Regions from separate parts of the Glutamicibacter sp. PAEs-4 genome, predicted to be linked through region 1. Evidence: predicted binding sites of a transcription regulator. Region 1 holds the regulator's gene; the other holds the start of a gene.

Region 1 (6,428 bases):
GCGATCTGCTGATTCTGATAACTCGGAATCCACTCGATCTGCTTAGCCAGGTTCCAGACCCCGGGTCGTCGAAGCACGAAGGTGAAATCGCTTCCGGGATCAAGGACCAGCAGCTGGCATTCCTCGCTGACTGCCGAGAGGGCCGCCCGCGGGGCGTAGACCGCCACCGGCCGAGCTTCCTTGTGCCACGTCTGAAGCCGTTCAACTGTGGTGAAGATCGGCAGGGCCATGCGGCCATCCGGAGCCTTGATCTTCACCAGCGCCATATCGGCTTCCTTATCGGAGGCGAAGCCGTGTTCAGTCATCGCTTCTTCACCGAGCTGGGCGACCACCGCAACGAAAACGCGCGCCTGTGACAAGGATTGATGCACTTCGCCCTCCCCCGCGGTGCCGGCTCGCAAGGCTGCCAAGGCGGCAACGACATTGGCGTCGGCCTTGCCGTCGTCCTTGTCGAAGTTATGCAGGGGGTTGCCTTCGCCGCTCAGGTCGCGGCCTTCCCAATCCTGGCCGGCAGAGTCGGTTTTTGAACCTGCCTGCGCCAGCGCAGCGACAATATGTCCCGGCAGATGGCGTTTGGGTGCAGATTCAGGTTGCTCGGTGCTCATAGCTCCATGCTATCGGTGGTTTCGAGGTTGTTGGCAGGAAGTTCCAAAACTGCATTCATGAGCTTGGACACCCCGAGCGGGGCATTTCAGATTTCATCCCCTGCCGGCTGTGCGCCATCGCTGCCAGGAGAAGGTATTGCAGGAATCTGGCTTCACAAATGGAAAGGCGATTCAGAAGCAGGGAGCTTCTGAATCGCCTTTCGCGGATGGTGCTTGGTGCCTAGCGGCGGCCTGCCACATCGAGCGCTTCTTGCAAGGTGAACTGGCCTGAGTACAGCGCCTTGCCCATGATGGCGCCTTCGATGCCTTCAGGAACCAGCTCACGCAAGACGCGGAGGTCTTCGAGCGAGGAGATGCCGCCCGAGGCGACAATCGGCTTGCTGGTCTTGGCAGCGATTTCGCGCAGCAGTTCAACGTTTGGACCGCGCAGCGTGCCGTCCTTGGTCACGTCGGTGACAACATAGCGGGCGCATCCGGCGTCTTCCAAGCGAGCTAGGACGTCCCATAGGTCGCCGCCGTCCTTGGTCCAGCCGTGGCCGGACAAGGTGGTTCCGCGCACGTCCATGCCCACGGCGATCTTGTCGCCGTGGCGGGCGATGGCCTGCTTCGTCCATTCCGGGTTTTCCAGTGCGGCGGTACCGAGGTTGACGCGGGTAGCGCCGAATTCCAGTGCACGTTCCAGGGAGGCGTCGTCGCGGATGCCGCCGGAGAGCTCGACCTTGATGTTCAGTTCCTTGGCAATGCGCTGGACGATCTCGACATTGCTTCCGCGGTCGAAGGCTGCGTCCAGGTCGACCAGGTGCAGCCATTCGGCCCCGGCGTTCTGCCAGGAAAGCGCAGCTTCCAGCGGGTCGCCGTATCCGGTCTCGGAACCGGCTTCGCCCTGGACCAGGCGCACTGCCTGGCCGCCGGCGATATCTACCGCAGGCAGGAGTTCGAGGATTGGTTGCTCGCTCATGATGTCCTTAGTGAAGAAGTAAAAAGTGGTTAGTAGGTCAGGGCCCAGGCTGCGATCAGGCTCATGCCTGCAAGCACCCAGAGCGCGATGATCCATGAAATATGGGCCTTCTGGTTCTTCAGCGAAATGGCCCCGCCGATCAGGAAGGCCCCGATAACACCCAAGATGAGGCTCCACATGCCTAGAGTGTCCCCAACCAGTTGCGCAGCAGCTGTGCGCCAGCGTCGCCGGACTTCTCCGGGTGGAACTGGACTGCCGAGAGCGGGCCGTTTTCGACGGCGGCCACGAATGGCGTCCCGTGCGTCGACCAGGTCACCTGCGGCGGGGTCATCGCCGGCTGGGTGACGTCGAATTCCCACTTCTGCACAGCGTAGGAGTGCACGAAGTAGAATCGCTCGTCCTCGATGCCTGCGAAAAGCTTGGATCCTTCCGGTGGGCGCACCGTGTTCCAGCCCATGTGCGGAATGACATCCGACTGGAGGCGTTCAACCTTGCCCGGCCATTCGCCGATGCCTTCGGTTTTCACCCCGTGCTCCACGCCTTCTTCAAAGAAGACCTGGTGGCCGACGCAGATCCCCAAGACCGGCAGGCCACCGGCGATGCGGCGGCCGATCCAGCGCAGGGAACCGGTTGCGGTCAACTGCTCCATGACCGAGGCGTAGGCGCCGACTCCCGGGACTACCAGTCCGTCGGCAGCCACGATCTTCTTCGGGTCTGCGGTCAGTTCCACCTCGGCGCCGGCGGCTTCCAAGGCGCGCACGGCGGAACGGACGTTGCCTGAACCGTAGTCCAGGACAACTACTGTTTTCTTCTCCACTTACAGGGCACCCTTCGTGGATGGGATCTTGTCGCCCATGCGCTCATCGCGCTCTACGGCTTCGCGCAAGGCGCGGGCGAAGGACTTGAATTGCGCTTCGACAATGTGGTGCGGGTCGCGGCCCGAGAGCACCTCGATGTGCGCGCAGATCTGTGCGTGGAAGGTGATGGCTTCGAAGACGTGGCGGGTCATCGAGCCGGTGAAGTGCCCGCCGATCAAGTGGTATTCCTGGCCAGCAGGCTCGCCGGAGTGCACGAGGTATGGCCGGCCCGAGACATCGACGACCGAGCGGGACAGCGCCTCGTCCAGCGGAGCGTAGGAGGTGCCGAAGCGGCGGATGCCTGCCTTGTTGCCCAGCGCCACGCGCAGCACTTCGCCGATGGTGATCGCGGTGTCCTCAACGGTGTGGTGGACATCGATGTGGGTATCGCCGGTAGCACGCACGGTGAGGTCGATGAGCGAATGCTTGGAGAGCGCAGTCAGCATGTGGTCATAGAACGGCACCGAGGTGCTGATCTCCGAGACGCCGGTTCCATCGAGATCCAATTCAACGAATACGGACGATTCGCTGGTCACGCGTTCCATGCGGGCGCGACGTGCGCCAATCAATTCGGCAGACATGTCTTCCTTCGCTTGTCTTTGATTACTTCTGCGAGCCGAGCAGTTCGGCAAGTCGTTCCAAGAAGGCTGTGGTTTCTGATTCGGTTCCGGCCGTAACACGCAAGGTCCCCGGAATTCCATTGTCGCGGATGATGATGCCGGCTTCCAACAGGCCTTCCCAAATAGCGTGGGGGTCTTCGACGCCACCGAAGAAGACGAAGTTGGAGTCGGAGACCGATGGCTTCAGGCCCAGTTCCTTCAAGCGCGCGACGATGCGGTCACGTTGGGACTTGATGTCTTCGACCTGCGCCAGCAGCAACTCGATGTTCTTCAAGGCAGCGATCGCCGTTGCCTGGGTCACGGCCGACAGGTGGTATGGCAGCCGCACCAAGCGGATGGCATCGGTGACTTCTGGCGCGGCGGCCAGGTAGCCGACGCGTGCGCCGGCCAGGCCGAATGCCTTGGACATGGTGCGCGAGACGATCAATCGCTGGCGGCCTTCAAGCAGGCTCAGTGCGGACTTGGTGCTGGCCAAGGAGAATTCGGCGTACGCCTCGTCAACGATCACCATGCCGTTGTGCTCGCTCATGGCTTCGTACACGGCCGTGATGACATCAAGGCCAAGGGCGGTGCCGGTGGGGTTGTTCGGCGAGCACAGGAACACGATATTCGGCTTGTGCTCGCGGACCTGCGCGGCTGCAGATTCGGCGGACAGGGTGAAATCCTCGGCGCGTTCACCGGCGATATAGGTGGTATCAGTACCACTGGCCAACAGCGGGTACATGGAGTAGGTGGGGCCGAAGCTCATCACGGTACGGCCTGGACCACCGAAGGCTTGCAGGATCTGCTGCAGGATTTCATTCGAACCGTTCGCGGCCCAGATGTTCTCCTTGGTGAGCGAGTGGCCGAGGTAAGCGGCAAGAAGTTCACGAAGCTCGGTGAACTCGCGGTCGGGATAGCGATTCAGAGTTGCCGCTGCCTTGGCCACTTCCTGGGCAATGGCGTCTACAACTACCGGTGGCAACGGATGGGTGTTCTCGTTGACGTTCAACTGGATCGGCACGTCAATTTGCGGTGCGCCATAAGGGGATAGCCCGCGGAGATTCTCACGCAAGGGCAGCTGACTCAAAAGTTCACTGCGGTCATTCACGCATCAAGTCTACGTGCGCAGCGAGCCCGCCAGTGAATCCGCTACGGCTGCAGGTAACAAACACTGGACAGCGGGGGAAGCTAGCCGGCAATGACCGGAATCGACAAGGTATCTCCAACCTGGATTTCGCTGCCGTCCAAGGCGTTGAGCTCCGCGATGTGGCCAACTGCGGAAGTCACGTCGTAACCGGTGGCATAGTCGCGAGCCAAACTCCAAAGCGTATCCCCGGGGATCACGGTCACATCGATGGTTCCAACCCCAGTAGGATCTTCTGCCGCGGCATGCGCGTCAGAGGCGAACATGGAGAAGAAGAAAGCAGCAGCGATCGTGAGTGCGAAAACGGGCATCCCCACCAGCACAGCCCAACCGCGGCGGTTGATGCGGATTTTCAGCGGCGCTTGGGTTTGATCTGAGTCAAGTGCGACGGTAGCCATGACGTTGTCTCCTCAAGAAATTCAAGTGATGCGAATTTTTATTCGAAAGAACGGATTCGAAAACTTGTTCGAACCTCGTATATCTGTTCTAACAGAGATTTGCGGAACTTGTCCAGAAGTTTTCGAACAAATCTTTGAAAGAAGCTCGCTTATCTACTAAGATTTCGAAGTAGACGAGCAATGAAAACATCTCACCATCTAGCTCCGACAGTTTGGACACGCAAACTTTCGAATGATTGCTAGGGAAGGCAAAATCTCATGTCAGCATCACAACGCACTCCCCGATCGAATGCACGTTCGCTGACGATTCGCCAAAAGAAGATCCTTGAGACGATCCAGCGGTCTATCGGCAAGAACGGTTATCCGCCATCGATGCGTGAGATTGGCGACGCTGTCGGACTCAAGAGTCTTTCGAGCGTGACCCACCAGTTGAGCCAGTTGGAAAAGCTCGGCTATATCCGTCGAGACCCACGCCGTCCGCGCGCGATGGAAATCCTGCTGCCGCTGCAATTGTCCGACGATGCAGAAAAGGCCGAGGTCTCGGAGCCGGTCGAGCCGGCTGCCAGCGAAGACGCCAAGATCATTGAGCTGAGCACTTCTGCTGACACCACCATGGTTCCGCTGGTTGGCCGTATTGCTGCTGGCGGTCCGATCCTGGCAGAACAGTCCGTCGAAGATGTTTTCTCGTTGCCTCGTCAGCTCGTGGGCCACGGGGAACTGTTCATGCTCAAGGTGTCCGGCGATTCAATGGTTGACGCCGCGATTTGCGATGGCGACTGGGTAGTTGTCCGCCGACAGCAGACGGCAGACAACGGCGACATCGTCGCAGCCCTGCTGGACGAGGAAGCGACCGTCAAGACCTTCCGGCAGCGTGATGGGCATACTTGGCTGCTTCCGCAGAACTCGCGCTACGAACCGATTTTGGGTGATGCAGCAAAGATCATGGGACGGGTCGTCTCGGTCATGCGCTCACTCTAGATTTCGTGTGGATATTGCGCTGGTGCTTGGCACCAGCGCAATTTTCGTTTAATCAGCTACTCGCCGGCCTCGAGCTCGATCTGGGCGGCCGCGGCGAAGATCATCCAGCGCTGGACTGCCGCCGAGAGCCGGCGCGGTTCCTGGTCGATCAGATGGCCTGCAGTTGCCGTGACCAGTTGCCTGGCCTGCTCCCTGCTTGGTGCTTCCAAGCGGTGATCTTTCGCGGCGAGGGCCAGATACCGGCACAGGATTCCGGCAAAAAGGTTCCCGTCTCCCCCGCGGTTGAACGCGAGTACTCGGGCCGCGGAAGACAGCGAGTGCGTGGTCGCATCGATCAGCACCTGGGCGTGAGCCAGATCGGCCGGCTCGCCAAGCTCAAGCAACGCGCCTAGCACCGTGCCCTGGTTATAGGTATAGACCGCTGGCTCCATCGTGTGCCCCTGGCTGGTCAACCGCACCCCGTCCAGATACAGCCCACGCTCGGCGCTGAACAGGTTCTTCTCCAGCCATTGGAGGACCTGCCGTGCGGTGTCCTCCTGGCCGGTTCGGCCGAAGAACAGGGCCGCCGGCGCATTGGCCGGCGTATTCTTGAAATCCCGTTTTTTCGACCAGTACAGGCCGCCGCCCAGCACCTCGTCCATGCCAGCTTGAAGCTGTTCTCCCAGCACCCGCATTGCAGTCTGAGCAGCGTGGTTTCCTTCTCCCGTCACGGCCAGCGTGAACTGCGCCAGACGGCCGCTGGCCAAGGCAAGCCACGCCATATCGTCGAAGAAGTAGTTGGGCAGCATCCCGAAGTTGCGAATTCGAATGCCACGCAACAGATGATTGGCCCGGGCCAGCTCGGCACGCGCCGATTCCGCGTCGCCTGCGGCCAGATAGGAGTAGC
Region 2 (6,428 bases), 570 kb from region 1:
CAGGCTGGCGCTGCATGATCTCGCCGCCCTCGGCGTCCTTGGCTTTCTTCTTCGCCGCGGCCGCGTTCAACCCGCCGACCATCACGTCATCGAGCACGGTCGCGTGCGCGGCCCCGGTAATCAAGAAGTTGCCGAAACGTTCGGTCTTGTAGAGCACCGATAGGACATCGCCGCCCTGGACCTCGCCGAAGGCCGCTTTCATGCCAGCTACGTCGCGCTTGGAAGGGCCTTTGATAAAGACGTCCACGGTTTTCTCCATCCTCACAGGTGTTTGCACAGACCCATCAAGCCTAGCGCAGGAAGGCCTGGCGCCGGAGAACCGTGGAAATCCAGTAAAAAAACCCTAAAGCATTCGTTTCACAGCTAAGCTGGGATGGTGGACACACTTCAACGCTATGCACCCAATGAAAACCTCAGGCGCGACGAAGCGGCCTGGCGCGCACGGAATATCGAATGGCACTTCGCCGAAGTCCAGCTCGACCTGGCCAATGCCGCCGACCGCAACGCCACCAGCTTCACCTCGATCACCACGCTGAACTTCAGCTCCAGGGAACCGGCGACCTTCATCGACTTCATCCACGAATCGGTGGCCGAGGTGCTGGTCAACGGCACCGCGATCGACCTGGACACAGCCGTGCTCGATGCGCGCATCTACCTCGATAACCTGCGCACCGATGCGCCGAACACCGTGAAGATCACCGGCCAGGCCATCTACTCGCGCTCCGGCGAGGGCCTGCACCGCTTCGTGGACCCGCAGGACGGCGAAACCTACCTCTACACCCAGTTCGAGCCTTCCGAGGCGCGCCGCGTCTTCGCCTGCTTCGAGCAGCCGGATCTGAAGACCAGCTACCGCTTCACGCTCACCGGTCCGGCCGACTGGCACCTGGCCAGCAACCAGCCGATCGTCGATGAGGTCGTGAACGGGGACGGCACCAAGACCGTCGCCTGCTCCCCCACACCTAAGATCTCCTCCTACATCACCGCGGTGCTGGCCGGCCCGTACCACGTGGTGCGCGGCGAGCACGTGCAGAAGCTGGCCGACGGCGAAGAGCTGTCCATTCAGATGGCCGCCACCTGCCGCGCGTCACTGGCCGAGCACTTCGACGGCGAGGAAATCATCAAGCTGACCAGCCAGGGCCTTGACTACTACCACGAGCTGTTCGACTACCCCTACCCGTGGGGCAAGTACGACTCGGCGTTCGTCCCCGAGTACAACCTCGGCGCCATGGAGAACCCGGGCCTGGTCACCTTCACCGAACGCTACGTGTTCACCTCGCACGCCACCGAAGGCCAGTACGAGCAGCGCGGCAACACCCTGATGCACGAGATGGCGCACATGTGGTTCGGCGACCTGGTCACCATGAAGTGGTGGGACGACCTGTGGCTCAAGGAATCCTTCGCCGACTACATCGGCACCCTAGCCAACGACGAGGCCACCGACTTCACCACCGCCTGGACCACCTTCGCCGCGCGCCGCAAGGCCTGGGCCTACGTCGCGGACCAGATGCCCACCACTCACCCGATCGTCGCCGACATCCCCGATTTGCTGGCAGCGGACCAGAACTTCGACGGCATCACCTACGCCAAGGGCGCGTCCGTGCTCAAGCAGCTGGCTGCCTTCGTCGGCGCCGATGCCTTCCGCGACGCCGCCCGCGCCTACTTCCGCAAGCACGCTTACGGCAACACCTCGCTGGATGACTTCCTCGAAGCGCTGGAAGCCGCCAGCGGCCGCGACATGGGCCAGTGGGCCGACGCCTGGCTGAAGACCAGCGGCGTGCCGAAGCTGCACGTCCAGTACGACACCGACGAGTCGGGCACCATCACCTCGGCCTTGCTGATCCAGTCGGGCACCGACCCGGTTACCGCAGCGCCGATCGCCCGCCCTCATGTGCTCTCCGTGGGCGCCTATGAGCTGAAGGAGGGCAAGCTGCGGCGCACCGATTCGGTGCAGGTGGAGCTGGCAGGCGAACAGGTGGCCCTGGACTTCCTCATCGGACGCAAGGTCCCTGACCTGCTGCTGCCCAATGACGGGGACGAGACCTACGCGCTGATCGAATTCGATCCGGTCTCGCGCGCCACCTTGCTTGGCCACCTTTCGGGGCTGACCGACTCGCTGCCGCGCGCCACCTGCTGGGCATCGCTGTGGGATGCGGTGCGCTCGGCCACGCTCGACGCGCAGAGCTATGTGCAGGCCATCCTGGATCACGCGCACACCGTCACCGATGCCGGCGTCTTCGGGGTGCTCACCGACCAGCTGGCCACCTCGATCGCCAAGTACGTGGCTCCCGAGCTGCGCGCCGGGCTGCGCCAGCAGGCAGCCGCAACGCTCACCGGATGGCTGACCGAATTCGAGGCCGGCAGCGACCAGCAGACCACCACCGCGCGCACCCTGGTCCGCCTGGCCCGCTCCGGCGTGGCCCCCGAGGTGCTCGATGCGTTCCTCGGCGAGCAGCCCAACGCCTACCAGGTCACCGTCGACGAGCAGCTGCTCTGGGGTTCCTACATCGCGCTGTCCGCCGCCGGCCGGCTCGATGAAGCCGCCGAAGCACGCATGCACGAGGCCGCCAAGGCCAACCCCACCAGCGTCGCGCAGAACTCGGTACGCACCGCACTGGCCGCCCGCCCGGACCCGCAGGCCAAGGACACCGCCTTCGATACCGTGCTGATGGCCCGCGATGAGCAGGGCGAACTGTCCAACGACGCCCTCTCGGCTACCGCGCTGGGCTTCACCCTGGGTTCGGCCGCACTGCTGGCCCCATTCGAGGAGCGCTACTGGGCCGCGATCCTGCCGGTCTTCGAGACCATGGGCATGGAATTCGCCACCCGCGTGATCGAGGGACTGTATCCAGGCCACCAGGATCTTCAGGGCTCCATCGAGCAGAACAAGGCGCTGGCCACAGCCACCACCTGGCTCGAACGCCACGAGGGCGCCCCGGCCGCACTCAAGCGCATCCTGCTGGAGGAACGCGCCGAGCTGCAGCGCTCGCTGCGGGCCCAGGCCTACAGCCGCGCCAGCCGCTAGCCGATAGCCGCTGGCGCTCCAAGCCGGCCCGCTGCTTCATCAAGCAGAGGGCCGGCTTTTTGCCGCCTGAAACGAAGCAAGGGCCCGTTCTCGATGCGGAATCGAGAACGGGCCCTTGGATCCTGCCGTCTTATGGAACGCGTGCGGTCCACTGCTCGGTGGCGAATTTGGCGGCCGCCAGCTCCTGCGCCGCTTGGCAGGATTCGGCATCCAGCTGTGCCGGCTTGGCACCGGTGCGCTTGGCGAAGGTGTCCATCATGACCTTGATGATCTCCATGCGTTCCAGCTGGGTCTGCGACTTCAGCGGATCAACGCGCTTGACCGCCGAGGCGATGCCCTTGTCGGAAATCTTCTCGCGGCCGATCCGCAGCACCTCGGTCATCTTCTGCGCATCGATGTCGTAGCTCATCGTGACGTGGTGCAGCATCGCGCCATTGGCCAGGCGCTTCTGCGCGGCCCCGCCGATCTTTCCGGCCGGGGTGGCGATGTCGTTCAGCGGCTTGTAGTGCGCCTTCAGCCCGATGCTTTCCAGCGCTTCCATCACCCATGCGTCCAGGAACGGGTAGGAGTCGGCAAAACTCATGCCGTCGACCAGGGACTCGGGCGCGTACAGCGAGTAGGTGATGCAGTTGCCGGCTTCCATGAACATCGCCCCGCCACCGGAAATCCGCCGCACCACCTGGATGCCGTGCTTTTCGGCCTGCTCGATGTCCACTTCGTTCTTGAGCGACTGGAAGGAACCAATGACCACGGCGCCTTCGCTCCAATCCCAGAAGCGGATCGTCGGCTTGCGCGTGCCCTTGGCGATTTGCCGGGTCAGCACCTCATCCAGCGCCACCTGCTCGGTGATGGGGATGATCTCCGGACCTAGGATTTCCCATTCGTGGTCTTCCCACTTGGTGGCATGGCCCAGCGCACGACGTACTACGCGCGCAACGGCGTCCTCGTCGAATCCGAACATCACGGCGTCTTCACGCAGGTTCTCGATCACCGCCGTGCGAATGGTGCTGTGGCTGGCATCGGTTGGCAGGCCGCGGATCGCATCGTTCAGGTCGTCGAGCGCGTCGTCCGGCTCCAGGAAGAAGTCGCCATTCAAGGACACTTCGGTGATCACGCCGTCGGCGGTATCCAAATCTACAACGACTAATTTGCCACCGACTACCTTGTATTCACCATGATGCATCATGTTTTCATTCTATCCCCGGCCACCCGCGAGTCGAATCCGGGCAGCGGTGGACTCGACGGTTCCCGGTCGACGAACACCCCAACGATAACAATCGAATAAATTTTCGAAAAGGCGTCCACAATCCGCGGATTTCCGGGCCAAAATGTCCGACCCCAGCCAGAGAATTAACTATGGCTATACCCGACTTCATCCAAGACGACGATGATGAGCATCGTCTGCCGCTGCTCCCGGCCGGCACCCGCACAGAATCCCACAAGGATTCTTTCTTCAGCGATCGCATCGAACATCAATTGTTCTATGGTCCTGTGAAACGCATGGCCGATGAGCTTTACGACGCGGGGCCGCTCAATGGCCCTCGCGACGCCCTTGAACGGCTGACAATGATCCAGCGCCTGCAGAGCAGCCTTGATGCGCTGACCTCAGTGCTGCTGGCCGACTCAGCCGAACAAGTCAGTGAATCTTTGGCCGATACCATTGCCACGCAGGACTCGAACACCGAGGAGGAGGAACGCGAAGCGCGACGAAGCGCAGAATACTACGGCATCGACCGTGGCAGCGATCAGGTGATCAACTCCAACCTCATCGCGGAAGCGTCCGTCGCCCTGCGCGAGAGCCCGCGCAAGGTAGCCAAACGCATGTTCCATGCCAAGGGACTCCGCTACGTTTGCAAGGACACTCTCATGGCCCTGGCCGCAGGCGAGATCACCGTTAAGGCTGCTCACGACATTGTGAAGTACGCACAAGACTTGCTCCCAGAGCAGATCAGCCAGATGCAACACCTCTTATTGCCCATGGCCAAGACAGCGTCGGATGACGCTATATACCAACGCGCGCGCCGATTCCATGACCGGATGCGCCCCGAGTCTGCCGAGCAAAGGCGCAAGAAGTCCGAGGAGCATCGCAGGCTTACGTTGCAGGATGACGAGAACGGAATGTCCACGCTCAAGTACTGCAACAGCGCCGCTGTGGTTCATTCAATCAAGAACTCCGTGAAATGGGTGGCTGACCAGCACAACGATCCGGAGGATCCCCGTACCCGGGAGCAAATAGAAGCCGATGCCTTTGCCGACATCATCCTCAATGGCTGGCCAGGCCATGAAGGCACACCCCTGAAACCTCGCGTATCCATTACTATTCCCGCGGTCGAGATGCTGGCAGATCCTTCCAGGACCGTGGCCGATCTGGAAGGCTACGGTCCCATTCCGCTGGGCGCCGCGCTGCAGTTGGCCAAGGATGCGCCTTCGTTCCAGCGAGTATTGACCGACCCGTGGACTGGCGCCGCAATAGATGTAGAGCGCAGGAGCTACCGCCCGTCCCAGGGCCTCAAGGATCTGCTGAGGAATCGAGATGAGCATTGCTGCTTCCCTGCCTGCCGCCGTCCAGCAGATCGCTCCGAGATTGACCATATTGACGACTGGGCCCATGGAGGGCACACGATCAGGGAGAATACCCAACTCCTGTGCAAGCAGCATCAAATGTTCAAACACGCATTGGGCTGGAAAGTTGTTGCTCGGCCCGATGGGTCAAAAATGTGGGTGACACCGCATGGCCTGAATTCCATTGTGGTTCCGGGCAGCGTAAAGCGCGTAGATCAGTTCGATCATGTGAGCGATCATTGCCCGGAGCGTCCCAGGGTCATCCCCTTGCCTCATGTCCGATTGACGCCCGAAGTGCGCAGGGTACTCGGGCTCAAGCCGCACATCGACATTCCGGAAAAGAGTCCAGTCACCGAACCCCCGCACATGGGCGGACAACGGGAAACAGGCTGAGTGCCCTAGCCCGGATGATCGATCTTGGGTGACAAACTTTTTCAGTCACCAGCAGCACCACACCACCCATGAACACCCTTCAGGCAGCCGCAATGGAGCCGGTTGCCCAGCTCGATGCGGCCAAAATCGATTCTTCGAGAGGCCAGCGCACACTTTTGCTGTCGCAGCCAGTAGACCTCTACGGCCTTCGCCTCATGAAGCGCCCTGCCTTCGCCACTGACAGAATTCTTCAGTCAGTCGCGTCTTCACCTGGCGATCAAGACACCTGGCGCGTCGCACGTTGCGTTCAACGGAGTCCCGCCGATTTTTCAGTGAGAACTTTTTTCAGTCATTGCAGGTCCGGCATCCGGTGATGGCCAGTCCGTTAAAGCAGCGACGGCGTGTTTCCAGAAACTGGAAACACGCCGCGAAAGCTTGCTAGGGGCGAAGTATTACTTCTTGCCGCCGAAGC

What was found. Region 1 encodes LexA, which represses DNA repair genes until DNA is damaged. Its sites were predicted from a motif close to TCGAACANNTGTTCGA; they were not measured.
Region 2: a site for LexA is predicted at 4,300-4,315, ahead of ACR9WD_RS08035 (DUF222 domain-containing protein). Genes of this name have one in related genera too.

The regions. Positions count from the first base shown of each region.
Region 1 covers NZ_CP195017.1:1,132,201-1,138,628, reverse strand. The annotation lists gene ACR9WD_RS05360 (SseB family protein) at 1-605, opposite strand, end outside; gene priA (bifunctional 1-(5-phosphoribosyl)-5-((5-phosphoribosylamino)methylideneamino)imidazole-4-carboxamide isomerase/phosphoribosylanthranilate isomerase PriA) at 826-1,563, opposite strand; gene ACR9WD_RS05350 (hypothetical protein) at 1,593-1,727, opposite strand; gene hisH (imidazole glycerol phosphate synthase subunit HisH) at 1,745-2,380, opposite strand; gene hisB (imidazoleglycerol-phosphate dehydratase HisB) at 2,381-3,001, opposite strand; gene ACR9WD_RS05335 (histidinol-phosphate transaminase) at 3,024-4,130, opposite strand; gene ACR9WD_RS05330 (LysM peptidoglycan-binding domain-containing protein) at 4,211-4,564, opposite strand; gene lexA (transcriptional repressor LexA) at 4,823-5,542, shown strand; gene ACR9WD_RS05320 (glycoside hydrolase family 76 protein) at 5,599-6,428, opposite strand, start outside.
Region 2 covers NZ_CP195017.1:1,702,822-1,709,249, reverse strand. The annotation lists gene ACR9WD_RS08050 (hypothetical protein) at 1-247, opposite strand, end outside; gene pepN (aminopeptidase N) at 374-3,022, shown strand; gene ACR9WD_RS08040 (lipoate--protein ligase family protein) at 3,153-4,208, opposite strand; gene ACR9WD_RS08035 (DUF222 domain-containing protein) at 4,379-5,977, shown strand; gene ACR9WD_RS08030 (type B 50S ribosomal protein L31) at 6,409-6,428, opposite strand, start outside.